Regions from separate parts of the Lysinibacillus sp. FW301-JW8 genome, predicted to be linked through region 1. Evidence: riboswitches for the same ligand, from Rfam matches in the RefSeq annotation. Region 1 holds a riboswitch; the other holds the start of a gene.

What was found. A riboswitch is a leader RNA that binds a small molecule or an ion and turns the genes downstream of it on or off. The one in region 1 is predicted to bind lysine.
Region 2: another riboswitch for lysine. It lies ahead of AC3WOM_RS18690 (amino acid permease); the one in region 1 lies ahead of AC3WOM_RS15205 (transporter substrate-binding domain-containing protein).

The regions. Positions count from the first base shown of each region.
Region 1 is NZ_JBYTBB010000036.1:32,225-43,429, reverse strand. It holds gene AC3WOM_RS15215 (2-oxoglutarate dehydrogenase E1 component) at 1-2,377, shown strand, start outside; gene odhB (2-oxoglutarate dehydrogenase complex dihydrolipoyllysine-residue succinyltransferase) at 2,468-3,700, shown strand; lysine riboswitch at 4,074-4,260, shown strand; gene AC3WOM_RS15205 (transporter substrate-binding domain-containing protein) at 4,379-5,236, shown strand; gene AC3WOM_RS15200 (amino acid ABC transporter permease) at 5,425-6,150, shown strand; gene AC3WOM_RS15195 (amino acid ABC transporter ATP-binding protein) at 6,163-6,894, shown strand; gene AC3WOM_RS15190 (DUF6501 family protein) at 7,190-7,387, shown strand; gene AC3WOM_RS15185 (toxic anion resistance protein) at 7,453-8,517, opposite strand; gene AC3WOM_RS15180 (5-bromo-4-chloroindolyl phosphate hydrolysis family protein) at 8,514-9,164, opposite strand; gene AC3WOM_RS15175 (YdeI/OmpD-associated family protein) at 9,563-10,138, opposite strand; gene AC3WOM_RS15170 (acylphosphatase) at 10,400-10,681, opposite strand; gene AC3WOM_RS15165 (methyl-accepting chemotaxis protein) at 10,726-11,205, opposite strand, start outside.
Region 2 is NZ_JBYTBB010000051.1:15,617-22,310, forward strand. It holds gene AC3WOM_RS18685 (CynX/NimT family MFS transporter) at 1-1,165, opposite strand, end outside; lysine riboswitch at 1,344-1,520, shown strand; gene AC3WOM_RS18690 (amino acid permease) at 1,604-3,067, shown strand; gene AC3WOM_RS18695 (response regulator transcription factor) at 3,250-3,942, shown strand; gene AC3WOM_RS18700 (sensor histidine kinase) at 3,946-4,881, shown strand; gene AC3WOM_RS18705 (ABC transporter ATP-binding protein) at 5,017-5,940, shown strand; gene AC3WOM_RS18710 (ABC transporter permease) at 5,933-6,622, shown strand.

The DNA of each region.
Region 1 (11,205 bases):
TACAGATAAAGTGGCATTTGAATATAATCACGTCACAGCAATAGATGAACGTGATTGGATTCAAGCACAAATTGAAACAGGTTCATTTAAACAAGCACTAACTTCTGATGAGAAAAAAGCATTATTAGATCGCTTAACACGTGTTGAAAATTTTGAGAAGTTTATTCATAAAACTTTCGTTGGTCAAAAACGTTTCTCAGGTGAAGGTTTAGATACTCAAATCGTTTTATTTGATGAAATTTTAAAAACAGCAGAAGCTAATAGCGTAGAAAAAGTGCGTATTGGAATGGCACACCGTGGTCGTTTAAATGTATTAACACATATTTTAAACAAACCGTATGATATGATGTTCTCTGATTTCGCACATGTTTCCAATGAATTATTTATACCTAAGGATGGCCGACTTGAAATCACTAAAGGTTGGACAGGTGATGTAAAATACCATATGGGTGCTTCGTACAATCGCGAATCTGGTATGAATGTTAAACTTGCTTACAACCCTTCACACTTAGAAGTCGGAAATCCAGTTGTTTTAGGTTCTGCTCGTGCGGCTCAAGATGATACGTCTAAGCCAGGGCAAGCGACTTATAACCGTACAAAAGGATTAGGTATTCTTGTACACGGTGATGCTGCATTCCCAGGTCAAGGAATTGTAACAGAGGTTCTTAACTTTGCGAAAACAGAAGGATTCACAACTGGTGGTACAATCCACATCATTGCTAACAATATGATTGGATTTACAACTGAGCAGCAAGATTCTCGTTCATCTGTTTACTCTTCAGACCCAGCAAAAGGCTATGAAGTACCAGTTGTTCATGTCAATGCAGATAGTCCTGAGGCTGTAACATTAGTTGGTCGTTTTGCAGCCAGCTACCGTCAAAAATTCGGTAAAGATATTGTCGTTGACTTAATTGGCTACCGTCGTCACGGTCACAATGAAACTGATGATCCAACTGTAACAAACCCAGAGACATATAAATTAGTAGCTAAACACGAAACTGTTCGTGCTTTATATGGCGCACAATTAGTAGCAGAGGGAGTTGTTTCTGTAGATGATGTAGCAGCATTAGACACAGCAATTTATGCAGAAATGCAAACTTCTTATGATCATGTTAAAGAAATGGCTGCTAAAGATGAGCACAAACATTTAGAAATGCCAGAAGAATTAAAAGTAGAGTTCCCACAAATTGATACAGCAGTTGGTGTGGAACGTCTTGAAAAAATAAATGAAGAACTTTTAGTGTTTGAAGAGAAATTCGAGCCACAGAAAAAACTTGGTAAGATTTTAGAAAAACGTCGTGAATCATTTGCTTCTGCAAAAATTGACTGGGGTCATGCTGAAACATTAGCTTATGCTACAATTATTCAAGATGGTACACCAGTTCGTTTTACAGGGCAGGATGCACAGCGTGGTACGTTCTCACAACGTCACCTAGTGTTACACGATAAAAACAATGGTAATGTATTTACACCACTTCATCATATCTCTGGTGCAAGTGCATCGTTTACAGTACACAATTCTCCATTAACTGAAGCAGGGGTAGTAGGCTTTGAATATGGATATAATTTAGAAAATGGTAATATATTATCGGTTTGGGAAGCTCAATTCGGTGATTTTGCTAACATGGCTCAAGTAATGTTTGATAACTTTATTTCAGGTGCACGTGCTAAATGGGGACAAAAATCTGGTTTAGTGATTCTTTTACCACATGGTTATGAAGGTCAAGGTCCAGAACACTCTTCAAGCCGTATGGAACGCTACTTACAAATGTCAGCTGAAAATAACTGGTTCGTAGCAAACTGCTCAAATGCAGGTAACTACTACCACTTATTACGCCGTCAAGCAGCATTATTAGGTACAGAGGGTGTTCGTCCGCTTGTAGTAGTATCGCCGAAGTACTTACTTCGTCACCCATTAGCTGCTGCGAATGCTGAGCAATTAGCAACTGGTTCATTCCAAGAAATAATTGAGCAACCAGGTCTAGGGGCAAAATCAGACGCAGTAGAGCGCATTGTACTAGGTACAGGTAAAGTCATGATTGATATAGCTGATCACGTAAAAGATGGTGAAGGCTTCGATCACTTACACATTATTCGTGTAGAACAACTTTACCCATTCCCAAAAGAGCAAGTTGCTGGTATTATTGCTAAGTATCCGAATGTTAAAGAAGTAGTATGGGTACAGGAAGAACCGAAAAACCAAGGTACGTGGAATTATGCATTAGAGACATTATATGAACTTTCAGAAGGTAAAAAGCTTCGTTATGTAGGTCGCCCTGCAATGAGCTCAACTTCAGAAGGTGATGCTGATTCTCATAAAGCTGCTCAAGCGGCAGTTGTAGAAGAGGCAGTTGCTGAGCCTGTAAAGGTTAAATAATCACATATTAATTTTTGAAGCCGGGCTGCTTGCTTAGGCAGGTGGCCCTTCTATGTGCATTATGCACGTTAATTAAAGGAGGAAATGAAAGTGGCTGAAATTAAAGTCCCTGAATTAGCAGAATCGATTACAGAAGGAAGTATCGCACAGTGGGTAAAAAAAGTGGGCGATCGCGTTGAGAAAGGTGAATTCATCGTTGAACTTGAAACAGATAAAGTAAACGCTGAAATCATTTCAGAAGAAGCAGGTGTCTTAACTCAAATTTTAGCTGAGGAAGGCGATACTGTACTTGTTGGTCAAGTTATCGCAGTTGTAGAAGCAGGCGAAGGTGCAGCACCAGCTCCAGCGGCTCCAGCTGAAGCAACGCCAGCACCACAAGTAGCACCTGCTCCAGTTGCAGTAGCTCCAGTTGTGGAAGAAACTTCTGGTGAACGCGTAATCGCATCTCCAGCAGCACGTAAACTTGCTCGCGAAAAAGGTATTGATCTTGCTGCTGTATCTCCAGTAGACCCACAAGGTCGTGTACGTGTCCAAGACGTGGCAGCTCATGGGACAGCTCCAGTAGTAGCACCACAAGCAGCACCTGCTCCAGCAGCGCCAAAAGCGGTAGTAGCTGTTGATGAATCACGTGTGACTGTAGAAAAAATGAGTCGCCGTCGTCAAACAATTGCAAAACGTTTACTTGAAGTAAAACAATCTACTGCAATGTTAACTACATTTAACGAAGTTGATATGACGAATGTTATGGCTTTACGTTCTCGTAAAAAAGACCAATTCTTCGAGTCTACAGGCTCTAAACTTGGTTTCATGTCATTCTTCACAAAAGCTGTAGTAGCAGCACTTAAAAAATACCCTTATGTGAATGCACAAATCGTTGGTGACGAAATTCACTTAAACAACTTCTTTGATATCGGTGTGGCTGTATCTACAGAGGAAGGCTTAGTGGTACCAGTTGTACGTGACGCTGACCGCAAAAACTTTGCTGAAATTGAAGATGCTATTGCAGACCTAGCGAAAAAAGCTCGCGACAAAAAATTAGGTTTAGCAGATCTTCAAGGTGGCTCATTCACAATTACAAATGGTGGTGTATTCGGCTCATTAATGTCTACACCTATCATGAATGGTACACAAGCTGCTATCCTAGGCATGCACTCTATCAAAAAACGTCCAGTTGAAGTGAATGGTGAAGTAGAAATTCGCCCAATGATGTATCTAGCTCTTTCTTATGACCACCGTATTATCGATGGTAAAGATTCTGTAGGCTTCCTTAAAACAGTAAAAGAATTACTTGAAAACCCAGAAGATTTATTATTAAATTCTTAATGCCAAAGCCCTGCACATCGCAGGGCTTTTTCTTGTGTATAAAGGATAGAAAGTGGAAGAGACGGATAGAACGGTCGAATTAGCTGATAGAAAAGCCAAAGTGATGGATAGAACCGTATAGAGGCAAACACAACTGTGCTTATAAGGTACTTTTGGATTACTAGGCTTACTATCAATAGTAATAATTTGCGATTTTTTTCGCTGAAGCTTCAATATATTTGTTAACTTTGCAAAAGTAAATAATGAATTTAAGATAGATAAAACCCTAATATTGTCATTAATCAGAAAAATGATAAAATTACCTTGACGAATAGGCTAGTTTTATAGTAGTATCTAAATATCAATTAAATAAACAAACCTCACATTCATTCTATTGTGAGGTAGAGGCGCGGTATTTATTAGTTCATTGCTGAGTACAAGCAAGCGAAGACGCAATGGAGAAGGAAATATCGCCGAAGTATAAAAGGAGCTCGTACTTTTATACTGGGTCTGCAGTGAATAATTGCAGGACTGTCCTAGTAAATTACTTTCCACATTTACTAGGTTGTGCTATCTCAGAAACATGGAAATTATAGTGAGGATTTGGGCAACTGTCAATTAAAGGTAAGACCTAAGTTCAAAGCTTAGGTCTTTTTTAGTACAGTTGTCTTATTTTTTTACAGAAAAGGGGAGTTTTTCATGAAAAGAAAATGGTTGTTAGTAATGATCTCTATCATGACGGCAATTGTGCTAGCTGCATGTGGCACGAGCGACAAAAAAGAGGGTGGTTCAGGTGATGCTGGAGCCGACAAAGAAGAAGGCGGTGGCGAATTCCGTATTGGTATGGAGGCGGGCTATGCGCCATTCAACTGGACACAGCAAGATGATGCAAATGGCGCAGTAAAAATTGCAGATAATGCAGAGTATGCAGGTGGCTATGATGTTCAAATGGCAAAAAAAATTGCTGAGGGTTTAGGAAAAGAATTAGTGATTGTAAAAATGGAATGGGATGGTTTAGTACCAGCACTTCAATCCAATAAAATTGATGCTATTATTGCTGGGATGTCTCCTACTGAAGAACGTAAGCAAACAATTGATTTCACTGAAAACTATTATACTTCTGATTTTGTAATGGTTATTAAAAAAGGCAGTAAATATGAAAAAGCAAAATCAATCCAGGATTTCTCTGGTGCTAAAATTACTTCACAATTAAACACTTCAAACTACAAAGTGATTGACCAAATCAAAGATGTACAAAAGCAAACGGCTATGGATAGCTTCCCAGCAATGCGTGTAGCACTAGAGGCAGGAAAAATTGATGGCTATGTAGCAGAGCGTCCAGAAGGTATTTCAGCAGCAGCAGCTAATGATAAATTCACATATATAGCTTTTGAGGAAGGCTTTGATACAGATCCTTCTAATACATCCATTGCAGTTGGTTTACGCAAAGGTGATGCAGATCTTGATAAAATCAATGAAATTTTAAAAGGAATTTCAGAAGATGATCGCCAAACAATTATGGAAGATGCCATTCAGCAACAACCAGCAGCACAGTAACAGGAATGCACGGACTCTTCGCTAGTCCGTGCATGTCATTTCATCATTATTCAATGAGAACCTCTCTAAATAATGATAATGTCTTAGCTGCATTATTCATAAAATGGTAGAACAATCGTGTTCATCATGCTAGTTAGCTAGGAATATAAAGAAGAAACAAGCAACACAATGTTGTTAGGAGGAGCATCATGAGTCTTGAATGGATTATCTCTATTGTAGAGAATAACTGGCAAATGTTTTTACGAGGTGCGTATTATACCTTATTAATTTCGAGTATTAGTACAATTATTGGTGCATTTATCGGATTTTTCATCGGGATTATGCATACCATTCCGGTTCGTAAAAAGGGTGTGAAATTTTACAGTTTAAAGCTGATTAATTTTATACTTACATGCTATGTTGAATTCTTCCGTGGTACACCAATGATTGTACAAGCGATGGTTGTCTTCTTCGGATTGGATATAGCATTTGGTATCGACATGCATTTTATTACAGCAGGTATTTTAGTAGTTTCTCTGAATACCGGTGCTTATATGACGGAAATTGTGCGTGGTGGTATTGTTTCAATTGATAAAGGTCAATACGAGGCTGCTTCAGCTATTGGTATGAATCATTTCCAGATCATGCTACATGTTGTACTACCACAGGTTGCACGAAATGTATTACCTGCAACAGGGAACCAATTAATAATGAATATTAAGGATACTGCTGTTTTAAACGTTATTGGTGTAACGGAATTATTCTTCCAAACAAAATCAATTGCAGGGAATAACTTCCGCTATTTTGAATCATTCTTTGTAGCTTGTGTCCTTTACTTTATTATGACATTTACGGCATCACGAATTTTATTATATGTTGAAAAACGTCTTGATGGACCAGATGCCTATCAAAAAGAACAGAAAGAAGCAATATAGGGGGACGCACAAATGACAGTCATTAACATCAAGCATTTAAGTAAATCATTTGGTCGTAACCAAGTGTTAAAGGATGTCAATTTTCAAGTAGAAAAGGGTGAGGTAGTTTGTTTAATCGGCTCCTCTGGATCTGGTAAATCAACATTACTTCGTTGCATCAATTTATTAGAAACGCCAAGTGGTGGGCAGATTATCTACAAAGGTGAAAATATTCTTGATGATAAGCATAACATTCAAAAGTATCGTACACATTTGGGTATGGTTTTCCAGCAATTTAACTTATTTAACAACCATAATGTATTAAACAATTGTACAGTAGGTCAAATAAAAGTATTAAAGCGTTCAAAATCAGAAGCTGAAAAAATAGCTTTAGAATATTTAAAAATTGTTGGTATGGATCAATATGTAAATGCGAAGCCAAGACAGTTATCTGGTGGACAAAAACAGCGTGTGGCTATTGCGCGTGCACTATCAATGAGTCCGGATGTGATGCTATTTGATGAGCCGACATCTGCTCTCGATCCAGAAATGGTAGGGGAAGTATTAAAGGTTATGCGACAGCTTGCAGATGAAGGCAATACGATGTTAATCGTGACACATGAAATGGAATTTGCAAAAGAAGTAGCAGATCGTGTCGTATTTATGGATAAAGGTGTAATTGTAGAAGAGGGACCACCTTCACAAGTTTTAGTAACACCTCAGCATGAACGAACAAAAGAATTTTTAAAGCGTACTTTAAAATAAATTTCAAGTAGAAATGAAAAAAGTGAGTCCAATATAATTGGGCTCACTTATTTTCTAGAATTCCATTCTGCATATAAAATAAAGCAAATTGCAAATGCTACGGCAATGATAAAAAACCATTGCGGTACACCACCAAAGCTCATATGAACACCTCAAAGTAAAAATTTATAATAATAACGGATGTTTATCAAGAAAATATGGTCTTCTATGGTTTTTTTCTCCACAAAAGATCTAAAATAATATAAAATAAGCAGTAGACATTAGCTTCATGCTAGTAAAGAGAGGTAGAGATATTATGTTACATTTAAAATGGACAGATGCGCCAACACTTCGCACAGTCACGTGCAAGCATACAAATGCATCTAAATACTTAGTGTCCAATGTATTGACAGTTGGAAAAGATTATGAAGTTAAAAATGAAACGGAAGAGTTCATCTTTATTATCGATAATACAGGTAATATTGGCGGCTACTATAAAGACTATTTTGAATAGGCTTCACAAAAGTAGGGTGGTTCAGGGGATTTCTGAGCCACCTTTTGTTCATGAGAAAAATAGCGTTAGTCCTTCTTAAAGCCCTTTAATTCAGCAACATCCTGTAGATGCTGTTTTTCTTGCTCCGTAGCTGTATGAAGGGCAAAGACATCCTGAATAGCCGTCTTGAGCTCTTGCTGGGTTTCTCTGAATTTTGATACTTGCTGTTCGAAAGAGGGGCTCGCAAAGCGATCGTGTGTGCGAGACAAACGTTCCTCTAGCTGTGCATAGTGTTGATCCATATTCATGGATAACATCATGGCTAGCTGATTTTTCCAAAGCGGTATTAGGGTAACGATTGAAAATTCTATTTTTTCTGCAAGTGTTTGGTTAGCTTGCTGAATCATGCGTATTTGGGGTGCAGTTTGCAGAGCAACTTGCTGTGAAACTTGTAAGTCATAAATGCGTTGATCTAGACGTTCAATTTGAGCGGCTAAATCATTAAGTTGTTGGACTGCAAGAGGTTGCTTCGCTGCCTGTACATTTTGCACCTTTGTTGGCAGTTCTGTCTCAATGGCTTGCTGCTTTTTCATTTGCCCTGCTGCAATGGCAGTGGCAAGCTCCTCAAAAAATCCTCTATTATGTGAGTAAAGATCATCAAGCATCTCTACATCCTTTATCAGCTGAATCTGTGCACGTTCTAGTTGCACACCAATACGTTCAACTTGGATACTGATTCGTTCAAACTCCGTTAATGTTTGCTTAATTGGGCGCTCCGTTTTACTAAACATTTTTTTTAAGAAAGACTGCTTTTTTGGCTCTAATGCGTTAGGATCTACACGATCTAATGTTTGCATTAACGAATCTAGCATTTGTCCAATTTTGGTAACATCCTTCTGTTTCACCTGTGCAAGCATGCGATCAGCGAAGTGAGAAAGTGATCGTTGTGAATCTTGCCCTAAAGATAGTACAGATTCAAATTTTGCCAAATCGATTTGACTAGCATAAAGAAGTGCACGACTTTGTGCAAGAGGCGATAGCGTTTCATACGTCGCCATCGCCTCGTTATTTGATGTTTCTAAATAAGTATGTACAAGGGGGGAAAGCCCTTGTATCGTATTAAGTTGAAATGCATGATCATTTGCTGTCACTTATCATCGCCTCGCCACTCCAATTGTTCTCTTCTTCTATTATTGGAACGATTCGCGAATTCGATTTCCATTTGAAGGTGATCGATATCATTGGAAAGCGCATCCTTTAAATCAATCTGAATCGTATCATTTAAATCTGTCAATGTTTCCCTTGTTTTAGATAAAGTAATTTGAATTTCTGAATCCTTTACAGGCTGCTTCGATAGCATTGTGTATTTTTCTGTCAATTCTACAGCAGAAGGCAGATGTGCATAAAAAAATTGCTCTACATTATAAAATTTTCGGGGATCTGTCTTGACAATTTTTACAATATTTTTTGAAATACGCGTCATTTCAAGTAATTGCTTAAATGCTGCGACAGAGCGTACACGTAAGTAGTTTTGGCTCAATGTTTGAATCTGCTTATTTGCTGTTATAATTTGGGTTTCAATATGTTTATACTCTTCTTTTGTTATACCAGTTAATTGCATAACTTTCTTCTTCTGTCTATGTTTCAGCAACGCTGTACTCGTCGCGTAGGTTCCAGCAAAAAATAAACCACCAAGGAAGTATCCTGGATTTGCCACAATTGCTGAGATAGAAACAGTTGTTAGAGAAATAAAGAAGCTAGCGGTATGTCTAGTGAAAAACTGTTTGACACTAAGCATTGTTTCTTCCTCCTTGCTTTTCAATATGTCTATCTTCTTATACGAAATAATCGACATAAAGTTTCATTGAAAAATTAAACCTTACATAAATTTTACTGCTAATTGTTAAGTTTCTCAATGATAATACATTAAATACTGGCAATCTTTGGAGCCATATTAATAACTATCATAGATTAACGTTTTCCAATCGGATTGTGCTTATGTTTATTTTAATATGTATTTAATTTAGGTAAGCCTTTTTCTATGTTCCTATAACATCCGTTTTGATCGTTATAGGAAGGGAGGAGGCTCCGTTTTTAATGAAACCTCCTGAAGATGACAAAAAATGCCCCCAATTTGAAATAAGTACTGATGTCACTGTTATTAATGATACTTGTTAATGCTAAAGCTTAATAAATTTAATCATTTAATCCCTTACCATTAAGAATCTGCTGTGTATATTTTTCAATCCTTGATACTCTGGTTTTAGATTGTTTGGGTTGAGAAAAATATAGAATGTATGCTCTTTGCCGTCCAGGCGTTAATGCCTCAAAGGCAGTTTTCAAGGCGGGCTTTTCTTCGAATTTTTGTTGAAGTTCATCAGGAATACTCTCCGTATCCTTTTTTAACGCTACTTCTAAGCCTGCTTTTTCAACTGCAATTGCATCGGAGATATAGGCTTTTATGATTGCTTCCTTTTCAACTATTTCTTGAACATTCGTAAAGCGAATTTGGCGTGCTGCCTGAACATTTTCAGTTTGCTGAATGAGTATTCCGTGTGTATCCTGTAGCAGTGCACCCTTGTGAAATAGAAGCGCACAATATTCTTTAAATCCATGAATTAACACTATGTTTTTATTATCAAGCGTGTAACAAGGATGCATCCACTTAAATTCTTCAGTCAGCTCACAGTCAAGAACAATTTTTCTTAACGTTCTATATTCTTCTTGCCATTTTTTTGCCTTATTTAAAAATTCATCAACCTTAGGATTCATGCTATTCACTCAAGGAACACCTCTAATCAATTATTTAATCTAAAGTCAAGAAGGACCAAATCAATTTCATTAATTGATTTATAATAAAACATGAGATAGTGTCATGTCTAGCATAGCAACAAAATGTACTAGGGAGCTGCATTAAATTGGAAGCTAAAAAAGATTGAAGAATTAAACCTCAATCTTAAGAAAAATTTGCCTTAAGTAGCATTTCATTTTGAGAGTATCATCAAACTTATTATTAACTAGCTTTTGACCTAATTAAACAATATCTGACTCCATTCGCACATATCCTTTCAAATCATCATAAAGCTCTAAAGTAAATGAATTAGAATCTGCTTGCGGGCTTACGCCTTTTTGAACAAATACAAGGAATTCTTCTATTGCTTTTTTAGATCCTTCTACTTCAACTTCAATCTGTTCTTGGTCATTAAGCTTACAATATCCTTTTAATCCTAGCTCAATCGCTTTTTGTTTAATGAAAAAACGGTAGCCTGTACCATATACATCACCAAAAAATTTAATCAGCGCTCGCTTGTTCACGCTAAAACCTCCTACTAGTTAAGGAGGGGAAGGGTCCCCTCTAGTTAGTGCATTACACGTTCTTTTTCTAAATGAGCAATTAAGTTATTAATAAAGTAGAGTACCTTCTCAGATGCCTGGTCAACTTCTTTTAAATGAACTTCGGCTTGTTGTATATGACCAGCCTTATGAGCCTCTGCTGCTAATTTTGCTGACTCATGGACACGTATATGATAGGCGTCTAGATCACGATAATCTTGTAAGTGTCCAAAACGTTCCACAGAGCGTGGAGACGTATACCACTTACCAAGTCGACAATCTTTATGAGAAGATACATCACTCGGTTGTACATTTTCAAGTCCGAGGAACATATTATAAATTCGCCATTTCCATAAAATATGATCTGCCTTTGATAATTGTAATAATGCTATAGATGATAGCTGAACATTATTATTGGCAACGATATCATTACGGAAGCGGTTAATTTCTTTTCCTAATAAGTGTATATCACTAGATGTATTATGACTATAGTCTCGAATATCATC
Region 2 (6,694 bases), on a different contig from region 1:
AGAGTATCATAGCTACAACTACAAAGAGCCACCCTGCAATATTCCAGCCACCAAATAAATCATGCAGGTAGCCAAAAAGGATAGGACCAATTGCGGCAAATAAATAGCCTAATGATTGCGCAAAGCCGGATAAATCAGCCGCTTCAAAGGCTGTGCGAGTGCGGAGTGTAAAGAACATCATGGCTAAGGCAAATGAAGCCCCGCCTGCTAAGCCTAATAGAATCATCCAAAGCACCCCAAGGCTTGTCCACTCCATGACAACGCCAACAAAGCCTACTAAATAAAATGCTGTAAACATTAATACAAGAGGTCGCTGAGACGTCATTTTACTAGCAATGATTGGCACGGCTAAAGCCATTGGAACTTGCGAAAATTGCATGATGGAGAACATCCAGCCTGCACGATCAGCAGCTAATCCTTGTGATATGTAAATTTCAGGAATCCATGCTGCAGTTGTATAAAATAATAATGATTGTAATCCCATAGCACCTGTTACTGCCCAGGTAACAGGGGATTTCCATAAAGGTATACGTTCTTTCGTTTTCTTAACAGCGGGCTCAGGCTTATTAAACTTTAATTGTGGAATCCAAATTAAAATGGTTAACACAACTAAACTAAGTGCAATAGCCAGTGCTCCTTGCCAGCCAAAAGATGATTGGGCAATAGGGTAGCTAATCCCAGCACCAAGTCCAGCTGTTAAATTCATGGACATTGTAAAAAATGCCATAAGCAAACCTACGTGATAAGGAAATTTTAATTTAAGTAATCCTGGAATAAGTACATTTCCAAATGCAATAGCAACACCAATTAGCATAGTTCCAAAAACGAGCAAACTTGTTGTTCCTAGAGAGCGCAGTACAATACCTACTGCTAAAAGAATAGTGGATAAAAATAATGTTAGCTCAAGTCCTAATTTACGTGCAACAACTGGTGCAAATGGCGATATAACCGCAAAGGCTAGAAGTGGAATAGTAGTTAGAAATCCAGCTAATACATTTGATATACCTAGATCTTCTCGTATAAAAGAAATAATAGGTCCCACAACTGTTAAAGGCATTCGTAATGTCGAGGCAATACAAATAACGCCAATGACTAATAGTAAGGTAGCTCCTCTCCAGCTAATTTTCCTGCTAGGATAACTAGTGGAATCTTCATTTGCTGTCAAAATTAATCCCCCCTGTTTACATTCAATTATAATTGAACCACTATATTACTTTATCACATTATTCAAAATAGTAGAATATTCATAAAATATAGAACTTTACTCGTCGTATTGAAATGTAAAATGTCTTATGTTAAACTTGAAGACATCATAAATTTAATAATTATATGCCTCATGTTTGTATTGAGGTAGAGGTCGCGGTATTTATGAGTATGCTAATGGAAATGACAAGCATTGACGAGATTAGCTGAAAGGAAATACTGCCGAAGTGTGAGGGGACTTGAAAACCTCATGCTGGGGCTGTCTCCGAAAGGAACAGAACTGTCACGTTTGGACAACGTGTTGAGCTATCATTTAGAAAAAACTGAGGATTAACTTAGCCATCACAGTGTTCATGTGATGGTATTTTTTTGCCTCTTATATTAGGAAGGACGCCATATCGTGAGTGAAATAAAAGTGAATCAGCTCGGTCATAAAGTGCCGAAGCTGAAAAAAGAATTAAAAAGCCGTCATATTACAATGATTTCTTTAGGTGGTACAATTGGTACAGGGCTATTTTTAGCCAGTGGTGGTGCCATTGCACAGGCAGGTCCTGGCGGGGCATTACTAGCCTATGCCCTAATCGGTGTCATGGTGTACTTTTTAATGACAAGCTTAGGGGAAATGGCAGCCTATATGCCATCCTCAGGCTCATTTAGTACGTATGCTACGAAATTTGTTGATCCAGCTTTGGGCTTTGCACTTGGCTGGAACTATTGGTATAACTGGGCTATCACAATTGCTGCAGAAATTGCGGCTGTATCATTAATTATGAAATATTGGTTCCCAGATAGCTCATCTGCATTATGGACAGTATTATTTATAGCTGTTGTGTTAACCTTTAATTTATTATCTGTAAAAAGCTATGGTGAAAGTGAATATTGGTTTGCCATGATCAAGGTGGTAACTGTGATTGTGTTCATTATTATCAGCTTATTAATGATTTTTGGTATTCTAGGTGGACAGGCACCTGTAGGCTTTACAAATTTCTTTATTAGTGATGGACCGTTTCATGGGGGGTTCCTTGCTACATTTGGTATTTTCCTTGCAGCAGGATTTTCATTCCAAGGAACAGAGCTTCTTGGGATTACAGCTGGTGAAACGGATGATCCTGGAAAAAATATTCCAAAGGCAGTAAAATCTGTGTTCTGGCGTATTCTTTTGTTTTATATTTTAGCGATTGGTGCGATAGGGATGCTGATTCCATTCACCGATGAACGTTTACTATCAGAAGACATCGCTGTATCGCCATTTACACTAGTGTTTGATCGCCTAGGTATTGCCTTTGCTGCTTCCTTAATGAATGCCATTATTTTAACGGCCATGCTATCAGCTGGGAATTCAGGACTATATGCATCATCTCGTATGCTATGGCAATTAGCGGTAGACGGGCATGCACCAAAATTTTTCGCAAAATTAAGCCGCCGCGGTATTCCAATCTATGCATTAATGGCGACATTAGCTGTAGGCTGTCTTGCATTTTTAGCATCTTTTTTTGGTGATGGGGTTGTTTATATTTGGCTTTTAAATGCCTCGGGAATGTCCGGCTTCATTGCTTGGCTCGGCATTGCATTTAGTCATTATCGATTCCGCCGAGCTTTCGAAGCGCAGGGCTTGGATCCTCAATTGCTGCCATATAAAGCAAAGCTATATCCTTTTGGCCCGCTTTTTGCCTTTACGGTTTGTATGATTGTTGTTATTGGACAAAATTATACGGCCTTTATGGGGGATAAAATTGATTGGTATGGAATACTCGTTTCTTATATTGGTATCCCGCTGTTTTTATTGTTATGGTTTGGATACAAAATCAAATATAAAACAAAAATGCTTCCGCTGAAAGAATGTGATTTAAGAGTGGAGGATTAAATTATTGAGCTGTTCTATAAGCCATCATCAATGGCTTTAGAACAGCTTTTTTATTATTTTGTAAATATCGAATGAAACGAAAAAAATAATATATGGTAAATTATATATAATCGTTTTCACCTTGATTTTGTTTTTTTAAAAGTAGTAATAATAAATAGATTTTAAAAGTGAGGTATATGAAAGTGCAAAAGCGTATTTTACTAGTAGAAGATGATGAAGCCATTAGGGAAATGGTGGAGAGTTATTTAACGATGGAGGGATTCCTTGTTACTTCAGCAGTGAATGGAGAAGAGGCATTGCAAAATTGTTTAAATAAACCCTTTGATTTAGTGATTTTAGATATTATGATACCGAAACTAAATGGATTAGAAGTTTTAAAGATAATACGAGAGCAGGCATCACTGCCGATTATCATTATGTCAGCTAAGGATAGCGATGTTGATAAAGCATTAGGGCTAGGATTAGGGGCAGATGATTATATTGCAAAGCCATTTTCAATGCTGGAATTTTCGGCACGTGTCAAGGCTGCCATTCGAAGAGCAACAAAATACGCCAATCATGTAGAGGATAAGAAAGATATATTAGAGATAGATAATTTATTAATCGACCTTGTTAATTTTTCAGTAGAGAAGAATGGACAAAACGTAAAGCTCACATCAAAGGAATTTGCTATCTTAAAATTATTCGTGACAAATCGTAATCGAGTTTTTACAAAACAGCAAATTTATCAGTTGATTTGGAATGATAATTACTATGGTGATGAAAATATTATTAATGTACATATAAGAAGATTGCGTGAAAAAATGGAAGACGATCCGTCCAACCCTCAATATATAAAAACGCTTTGGGGAATTGGCTATAAATTTGAAGGATAACAGATGATTATATTTCTATTATTGATTATTGTGTTACTCATAGGAATTATTATTGTGCAAGTGAAGGCAAAAAAACAACAAAGTGCTACTATTCAGTACATGCATAGAAAACTGCAAGCAATTATTAACGAAGAAACAAGTGAAAAAATTTTAGTACCGACAGCTAATCAAGAAATACAGCAGCTACTTATTGTGTTGAATGCATTGTTGGATCACAATCAAAAAGTGTTGGCAACACATCGGAAAATGGAAAGCTCTATGAAAAAGATGCTGGCGAATATTTCGCATGATCTTAAAACACCATTAACAGTTGTACTAGGCTATACTGAAATACTGCAGCTTAAGCACTCGATTAGTGTGGAGGAGCGGCAACGGTTATTAACTGGCATTCATTCGAAGACATTGGAAGTATTAAAAATCATCCATACATTTTTTGACCTAGCAAAATTAGAGGCTGGAGATACTGATTATCCGATGACAAAAATCAATATAGGTGAAATATGCCGAAAAAATATCTTATCATTTTACGATATGGTTACATCTATGGGGTTAGAGATAGAGATTGCAATACTAGAGACACCAATATATGCGCTAGGTAATGAAGAAGCATTAGAGAGGGCTTTGAACAATTTATTGTCAAATGCTATTGCTTATGGTGCAGATGGCAATGTGATTGGACTGTCTGTAAGAAATGATGATACAAGTATTTATATTGATGTATGGGATAGAGGTAAGGGAATAGATGAATATCATATTGATAATGTCTTTGAAAGAATGTATACGCTTGAGGATTCCAGAAATAAATCCTTTCAAGGCAGCGGTCTTGGCTTAACAATCACCAAGCGTCTTATAAAACTAATGGGTGGCTCTATTCAGCTCTCCAGTATTCCATATGAAAAGACCATTTTTACAATAACGTTAAAAAGAATGAAGTACTAAAACAGAAGGCTTGTAGAGCTTTAAACGCTTTACAGGCCTTTCTTTTGTACTTAAGAAATTTGTAAGAATCAATTAATAAATTAGAGAGCTTCATTTTTTATAATAAGTTTAGCTACATTTGAGGGAGAGATTGACATGACATATATTGTGAAAACAAATCAACTTACGAAAGTGTTTGACGGAAAAGAAGTGGTTTCTGCTGTCAATATGCATGTGAAGAAGGGAGAGATTTATGGCTTTTTAGGTCCAAATGGTGCCGGAAAAACGACAGTTATGAAAATGCTAACGAACCTAACAAAGCCAACGAGTGGAGATATTGAAATCTTTGGCGAAAAATTAACAGACCAATCATACGAGGTGCTAAAAAGGTTGGGTACGATTATTGAATATCCAATTTTCTATGAAGATTTAACAGCAAAGGAAACACTAGAATTACACTGCGAATATATGGGCTATTACGATAAGAAAGAAATTAGTCATGTTCTCGATCTAGTGAAACTAACAAATACAGAGGAGAAGCGTGTTAAAGACTTTTCCCTAGGAATGAAACAGCGATTGGGCATTGCACGGGCTATTATTACGAAGCCGGAATTACTTATTTTAGACGAGCCGATTAATGGGCTAGATCCAGTAGGCATTAAAGAAATACGAGAGTTATTCAAAATGCTTTGCAAAGAGTATGGCATTACAATTATTGTTTCTAGCCACATTTTAGGTGAAATTGAACAACTAGCTGATACAATTGGCGTTATTAAGAATGGAAGATTAATCACGGAAGTATCAATGGACGCTGTTAATCGTAGTCAGGTAGATTATATCGAAATGATTGTTAATGATGGGAAAAAGGCTGCCTTTATTATAGAAAGTACATTAAATATTACTAATTTTAAACTAATAGATGACAATTGTATTCGTATATATGATACGACAGCTTCACAAAAGGTACTATCTAAAACATTGATTGAGCATGATATTGAAATCGAGGGAATTAGTAAAAAATCAAGCTCATTGGAGGATTATTTCTTAAAATTAATCAATGGGGGTGTAGCTAATGCTTAACTTAATGCGTCTTGAAATGAAAAAATTTCATATGGGTTCCTATATAAAACGAGCTATCTTTGCAAATTTTGTGATATTAGGGATTATGTTTATGCTTTTATTTATCACAAAAATAGAAGGAGATCCTGGCTTTGAAAATTATCAAACTGCTCTTAGTCTTATAGATTCAACTGTAAGAGCGGTATTTATTATCTTTGCTAGTGCATTAATCGCTAAGCTTATTATTGGTGAATTTAAATATAAAACAATCACTTTAGCATTCATGTATCCAATAAATAGGAAAAAATTAATTGCTTCAAAGCTAGCTATTATTGTTCTTTTTACCTTTAGTGCAATAATCGTATCAAATGTTTTTGTGACAGCGGTTTTTTGTGTAATCAGTAGTAATTTCCATTTACTTTCAGATACCTTAACGATTTCTTTAATCATACAACGGATCCCTGTTGTTGTTATGAATGCAATTGCAGCATCATGCATCGCATTAATACCATTGTATTTTGGAATGAGAAAATACTCCATTCCAGTAACCATTATCTCATCTATTTTCATTGTCTCAGTTGTATCATCCAATACAGGGAACTTCTCTTTAAATGATATTATTTTTATACCAATTGTTTTAGCAATTATCGGTATAAGCGTGGCTTATGCTTCGTTTCGAAAAATTGAGAAGATGGATATTTAAAAATTGCTCTGAAAGTCTAGGACCACCCATAACGTAAAAGCCAGGCGCAATAATCTTTGCGTCTGGCATTTT